Regions from separate parts of the Salinivibrio sp. VYel1 genome, predicted to be linked through region 3. Evidence: predicted binding sites of a transcription regulator. Region 3 holds the regulator's gene; each other region holds the start of a gene.

Region 1 (2,275 bases), on a different contig from region 3:
GTTTTTGCTTTGTCCATTGGCTTTAAAATCTGAGAGAGAGATAATGCCACGCCGCTATTTACCGCTTCTGTTGTTTATCACGCTGCTCAGCCTCTCCACCCCTACCCGAGCCACCATTGAACAAACCTATGTCGCACACCTTGGCGAACTACCTGGCTTGATCAATTTGGATGGTAGCGGCGCGTTTGTCGATTTCGTCCGCTATCTTGATGCGCAAGACCCTAGCACCAAGATTATTATCGAGGTTTTCCCTATTCATCGCGCGATAAACAGTGTCGCACAAGGGCGAGCCGACTTTGGTTTACCCGCGGTGCGTCCGACGCGGGAAGTGTCCACCTTGCCTTTCGACTTTAGCGAGGTGTCATTTGGCCAGGTCACACATGTCCTTTACACCAATAAAGCGCTCCCGCTCTCGGTCAAAGCGCTGTGGGCAACCCCCTCGCGCTATACCATTGAAGCCGTTCCCTATTATATGCCCTTTAAGGTGCAACGCTCGCACAGTATTAAACAATCTTTGTTGCGCTTGGCCGCGGGGAGAATTGATGGTTTCGTTTGGGCGCAAGAGGAAGCTGACATGGCACTTAAAGAGCTAGGTTTAACCATGATCAAATGCGCACACTTTGCTGACTTCCACGATGTCTTCATCATTCCTAAGGGCGAAGCGGGCCGAGAAATCGATGCGTATCTCACACGACTGATTACTCGCTTGCGTGACCAGGGCGATCTCGCGCGTGAGTATCGTAAGGTACATCGCCCCTATGTCGATTGGCAGCCATAATGCATCAACCGTCTTTCGGCTCGCGAACGTGTCTGCCTACGCACGTCGTCATGATGGCCACATTAAGAGGCATAAAAACATTGATGTCACTCTAACTTTCAGCAACAAATCTGCTCTTGCAAAACATGCGTGACATTACTCACACAATTATTGAAAAGGCTTCTCTACACTGTCCTCCCGTTAACGATAAAGAAGAGATGCTATGCGAACCGCACTAACTGACGCACTGACACAATTACCCGACGCCCTACAAAGCGTCGTCTCTGATTGGATAAATGACGCAAACTTTGGTGCTACCTTCACACCAGAGCAGGTGGCGCAGATGGAATCCGCCAGTGGCCTTAACGGCGCCGCACTGCGTCTTGCTTTATTGCCTTTGGCGGCGGCCTATGCGGTTACCCCCATTTCTCAGTTTAATGTTGGTGCTATTGTCCGTGATGAAAGTGGCACCCTGTATTTAGGCGCAAACATTGAATTCACCGGGGTGCAGCTAGGGCAGACAGTGCATGCCGAGCAATGCGCTATCAGCCATGCTTGGACAAAAGGGGCAAAACGCCTCACCGATATTACGATCAATTACAGCCCATGTGGTCACTGTCGGCAGTTCATGAATGAGCTCAATGGCGCTGAGTCCTTGATCATCCAGCTGCCACAATCCGATCCTAAAGATTTGCACACCTATCTACCCGAGCCGTTTGGTCCTGCCGATTTGGGGATTGACTCTCGCTTATTGACTGACGAGTCCAATCAATTATCAACGGATGATATCGATATTCCATTGCTAAAAGCCGCCGCTGACGCCGCTAACCGCAGTCACGCGCCCTACTCAGGTAACTATAGCGGGGCCGCGGTTGAGACCAATGATGGCGAATTTTTCTCTGGCATGTATGCCGAGAACGCGGCTTTTAACCCAAGTCTTCCGCCTCTTCAGGTTGCATTAATTGCGGTCAATATGGCGGGCTACCATTGGACAGACATTCGCTCTGTTGCGTTGGCCGAAATGGCAACGAGTACAGTCAGTCACCTTGCCGATACCCAGGCAACACTGGATGCCATTGACCCAGATATTCCCTTAGTGTATTCAACCCGCTAAGCGCCCTCCTTATTTGTCCGGTCCTCAGGGGATTTCAGGTCGCCCTGAGGTCGGATTTGCGCTACTATCCGTGCGTCTTTTTTCGGATAGTCACGGCAATGAAACAGATTCATAATCCACTCCAAGGTGCGGCCTGGATGCTGACCGCAGGCCTGTGTTTTGCCCTCGTTAACAGCCTGTCTCAGTACGTTAGTTTTAAAATGGGCTTACCCTCTACCACGGTTGCCTTCATTCAATACGCCATCGCCTTGGTTGCGATGATCCCCTGGTTGAAGCAACTCGGGATCCGTCAAGCACTCAAAACCCAACACCTTGGTCAGCATTGTCTGCGGGTGTTTATCTCCGTGATTGGCATTCAACTGTGGCTGTGGGCGCTGGCCTACCCAGTGCCCATTTGGCAAGGG
Region 2 (2,275 bases), on a different contig from region 3:
GTGCCAGGCCTAACGCCAATACCGCGTAAATCGCCCATGGGTGCAAGCCCCAGTGGAAAATCGTGGCAGACATACCCAAGCGGCGCGCCGCCTCTGTATCACCGGCTGCCGCACCCAAAGGCGCCCAGTCAGTGCGAAGACCATCAGCGCCTACGGATGTCCCGCCTAACGCCGTTTGGAAATGCGTCAATGGCTCTGAAACCCCGTAGAACATCAGACCAATACCCATACCGGCTGCGAAAAGCATCGCAAACCAGCCGCCGTAGCTGTAATCGGGCTTAGCTTCGGTACCACCGAGTCTCACTTTACCCAGTGGAGACGCAATCAGCACTAGACAGGCAATAACAAAAATGTTTCCTGCTGAAAGGAAGAACCAGTCTAGGTTTGAAGTTAGCCATCCACGTAGATCCCCAAAAACAGGACCAATTTGGTTTTGAAAGGCCAGGGTGACAAAAATGAAGGCCAAAATAGCCAGCCCTGAGACCATAAATACTCGGTTGTGAATATCAAAACCAAACGGGCCGAGTTTCAGTGCCACGTTATCCTGACCGACCTGATAATCAGTATCGATCGGGTTAACCTTCCCGTCTGGTGTCATCATATCTTCATGGCTTTTATCGCTCACGAGTTAACTCCTTAGTCCGTTTATTCGGAAGCCTGTGAGTGTTGGTGGTGCGCCCATTATTCATTGCTGTTCAAGCCATCTTTACCAGCAATAAAAGACCAGCTGTCACCACACAATCAACTACATTACCACATCTGAGAAAAAATTTAATTAGGCCCCTAACCAAATGTTTACTTTCTAACCAAGCACCGAATACCAACTTCCCTCCATGCCCCGATTTTACTGGCTTTCCCGGTTATTTGAACTCTTTATTTCAGAACAATAAACAATTTTGTTAATAGCGTTTTAGAACGCCTAACACCCTCTTAAAATCATAGTCGTATTTTCCACCATTGCTAAGCAAACATAACGATCGTGAAAGTCATCACGCTTGGGCAACTCGCTTGCTCATATCAAAGACGCCATTGATGAAAAAAAATGCAAACACAAAACACACAAAGTGACACTTGTCACATAAGAAAAACCACGTACAATACCGCCGCAATCGTTTTCCATCTCAAGTTTAACGTTTGTGGAGCAACATCATGCAGTTTGGCATTGGCCTGTTGGGGATTAGCGTCCTCTTTCTTATCGCGATGGGTTTTTCTGAAAATCGATCCGCGATTAACTGGCGCACCGTTGGCGGTGCATTCCTCATACAAATCGTCTTTGCTGGCTTTATCATCTCGGTTCCCCTTGGCCAGCGTATTTTGGCCAACGCGTCTGACACCGTCTCTGCGATCATCAGCTTTGGTGACATAGGCGCAGAGTTCCTCTTTGGCGATCTCGCTAAATTTAAACTCGGTTTTATATTCGCCTTTAATGTATTGCCTACCATCGTTTTTTTCTCTGCACTGATCGCTGTGCTGTACCACATTGGGATAATGACATGGGTCATTAGCCTGATTGGTGGACTACTACGACGTGTACTCGGCACGTCGCGTACAGAATCAATGTCTGCCACCGCCAATATTTTTGTTGGCTCTGTTGAAGCGCCGCTGGTTGTTCGGCCTTTTCTTGCTGCCATGACACGCTCAGAGCTGTTTGCTGTCATGGTGGGTGGGCTCGCCTCAGTGGCTGGCGGCACCATGGTAGGCTATGCAGGGCTCGGTGTGGAAATGAAGTACCTTATTGCGGCGGCGTTTATGTCGGCACCGGCAGGACTCATGATGGCCAAGATCATCGTGCCACAAACCGAAACACCGATGACCCCGACGCAACATCAATCAGTGCAAGACACACAGGACAAACCAGTGAACCTGATTGATGCCGGCACGCAAGGCGCCTTAAGTGGCTTACAAATCGCCATGGCAGTGGGTGCCAGTTTATTGGCCGTGATCAGTATGATTGCGCTCATCAATGGTGGGTTAGGTAAGCTTGGTCCTCTTTTGAACCTGCCTCAGCTAAGCCTTGAATGGCTATTTGGCTACCTATTCGCGCCGGTGGCTTGGTTAATTGGCATTCCTTGGCATGAAGCCATGACCGCAGGCACCTTGATCGGTAAAAAAATCGCAGTGAACGAGTTTGTTGCTTTTGCCGATTTTATGAACTTAAAAGGCCAATTATCCGCCCACAGTCAAGCTATCGTGACGTTTGCGCTGTGTGGTTTTGCCAACTTGACCTCCATTGCCATGCTGATGGGAGGCCTAGGCGGCATCGTACCCGAACGCC
Region 3 (2,275 bases):
CGTGAAGCGGTGACCGACTCGATTGTGCGCTCAATGGATGATTACCTGCACTATATCACCCCGCAGTTTTCTCGCACCCATATCAACTTTCAGCGCGTTCCCACGGTAGATACCTCAAACCCATTAAATGCCAAAGGGATTCCGTCTTTGGATGAAAGCTTTGTGGTGATCCGCTTTCGTGGCATGAAAAACGTCGACTTCCCTTATCTGTTGCAAATGATCACTGGGTCGTTTATGTCGCGCCATAACACCTTAGTGGTGCCGGGAGGAAAAATGGGCTTTGCAATGGAATTGATCATCCGTCCATTGATTCAGCAATTGATAGAAAAAGGCAAGATTGGCTGAGGCGTAGCGCATTCATGATGTATTACTTCTCAAGCCGTGATCTTAGCCACGTTTTTGCCAGTTTTTTAGGCGGTTGGCCTAGATCAAAATCAAGAAATCACCAACAAAAAAAGATACACTCTTGTTAACATACAGTGAGCTTGTAGCCCGCGTTCAGACTTCGTATTCTGTGCAATGATCTGATGGGTTACCCCTCAGACAAAGATAGGACGTTGTTGCCGGGCAACACATGCAGAGGAAATAAGTTATATGGTTCCAGGAAAACCTCAAACAGACCCTACACTCGAGTGGTTCCTTTCACATTGTCATATTCATAAGTATCCGTCGAAAAGCACGCTTATCCATGCTGGTGAAAAGGCGGAGACCTTGTATTACATCGTGAAAGGGTCTGTGGCCGTACTGATCAAAGATGAAGAAGGCAAGGAAATGATCCTGTCTTACCTTAACCAAGGTGACTTCATCGGTGAGCTCGGGCTTTTCGAAGAAGACCAAGAGCGCACTGCTTGGGTACGCGCCAAATCACCGTGTGAAGTGGCAGAAATTTCATTCAAAAAGTTCCGCCAGCTTATCCAAGTGAATCCTGATATCTTGATGCGCTTGTCCTCACAAATGGCGCGCCGCTTGCAGGTAACGAGCCAAAAGGTGGGGGATCTTGCCTTCCTGGACGTCACAGGGCGCATTGCACAAACCCTATTGAACTTGGCGAAGCAGCCTGATGCCATGACGCATCCTGATGGTATGCAGATTAAGATCACCCGTCAGGAAATTGGCCAAATCGTTGGCTGCTCACGCGAAACAGTGGGACGTATCCTTAAAATGCTGGAAGAGCAAAACCTCATTTCCGCACACGGTAAAACCATCGTGGTATACGGCACACGCTAATCGCGCCGCTCTCTGTATCACCAACCGACGCCCTGGCGTCGGTTTTTTATCTCCATTATCTGGCAAGCACGCGGATTGCTTCTACACTCAAAACGACATGGTTAACATAAAATTAACAAGGTGTCGTTTATGAAAAAACTCATGGTTACCCTCACCGCCTTCGCGCTCTCTGTGTTTTCAGTCCATGCTGCGTCCAATACGACGATTGTCCACCCCGAGCCACGCGCCGGCTCGGCGCTTGATCTCTATGCCATTGAGCTCATCGAGTTTCTTGCCGAAAAGTCGGGAGGATCTGTTACCTTACAAGCCTTTGACGGCCAAATTGGCTCTCAATCTCGTAAGGTGGAAATGCTCAAGCAAGGCAAGCTCACCGTCGACTGGCTTGGTGCCGACCGTACACTGGAAGCTGAATTGATCCCCGTTCGCTATCCCGTGTTTCGTGGCTTACTCGGCCACCGCCTGTTTATTACCAACCAAGCCACCGAGCCCCAACTTGCTCAGATAAGTAGCGCGAGTGACTTGCAGTCTCTGACTATGATTCAGGGACAAGGTTGGGCCGACGTCAAGGTGCTTAACTCAGCGGGATTTCGCGTACGTGAAATATCGAGCTTTGAAAACATTTTCAAAGTGGTTGATACGGGCCGGGCCGATCTCTTCCCTCGTGCCTTGATTGAGCCTTTTAGTGAATTAGCCGAGCGGCCGCAATACGGTAATCTGTTAGTTGACCCACACCTGATGCTGATCTATCGCTTTCCGATGTTCCTGTTTGTGTCTCCGCAACATGCTGACGTCGCCGAGATGTTAAATAGCGCTTTTGAAGCGGCGTATCAAGACGGATCATTTATCGAGTTTTTCAATAATGCGCCTTTAGTTAAGGAAACCTTTGAAAAGGCGAACATTGGTGAGCGTACTGTCATCCGAGTCGATAACCCGCATTTAAGCAACGAAACACAAGCGATTCCAGACACGTTTTGGCTCGACATCGAGGCCCAATAGACGATAAAAAAGGGAGCGTATCACACGCTCCCTTTTCCCATGATGTCGATAA

Evidence for each region. The regulator CRP, encoded in region 3, controls carbon source genes, mostly activating them, when cyclic AMP is high. The targets are predictions, from matches to a motif close to TGTGANNNNNNTCACA.
Region 1: cdd (cytidine deaminase) is a predicted target of CRP. The motif match lies at 907-922, and genes of this name have one in related genera.
Region 2: EHW58_RS03190 (NupC/NupG family nucleoside CNT transporter) is a predicted target of CRP. The motif match lies at 1,064-1,079, and genes of this name have one in related genera.

The regions. Positions count from the first base shown of each region.
Region 1 is NZ_RSAM01000005.1:39,594-41,868, forward strand. It holds gene EHW58_RS06215 (ABC transporter substrate-binding protein) at 44-778, shown strand; gene cdd (cytidine deaminase) at 981-1,871, shown strand; gene EHW58_RS06225 (DMT family transporter) at 1,970-2,275, shown strand, end outside.
Region 2 is NZ_RSAM01000002.1:126,698-128,972, reverse strand. It holds gene EHW58_RS03195 (BCCT family transporter) at 1-601, opposite strand, end outside; gene EHW58_RS03190 (NupC/NupG family nucleoside CNT transporter) at 1,150-2,275, shown strand, end outside.
Region 3 is NZ_RSAM01000007.1:32,366-34,640, forward strand. It holds gene EHW58_RS08140 (phosphoribulokinase) at 1-345, shown strand, start outside; gene crp (cAMP-activated global transcriptional regulator CRP) at 595-1,227, shown strand; gene EHW58_RS08150 (ABC transporter substrate-binding protein) at 1,357-2,223, shown strand.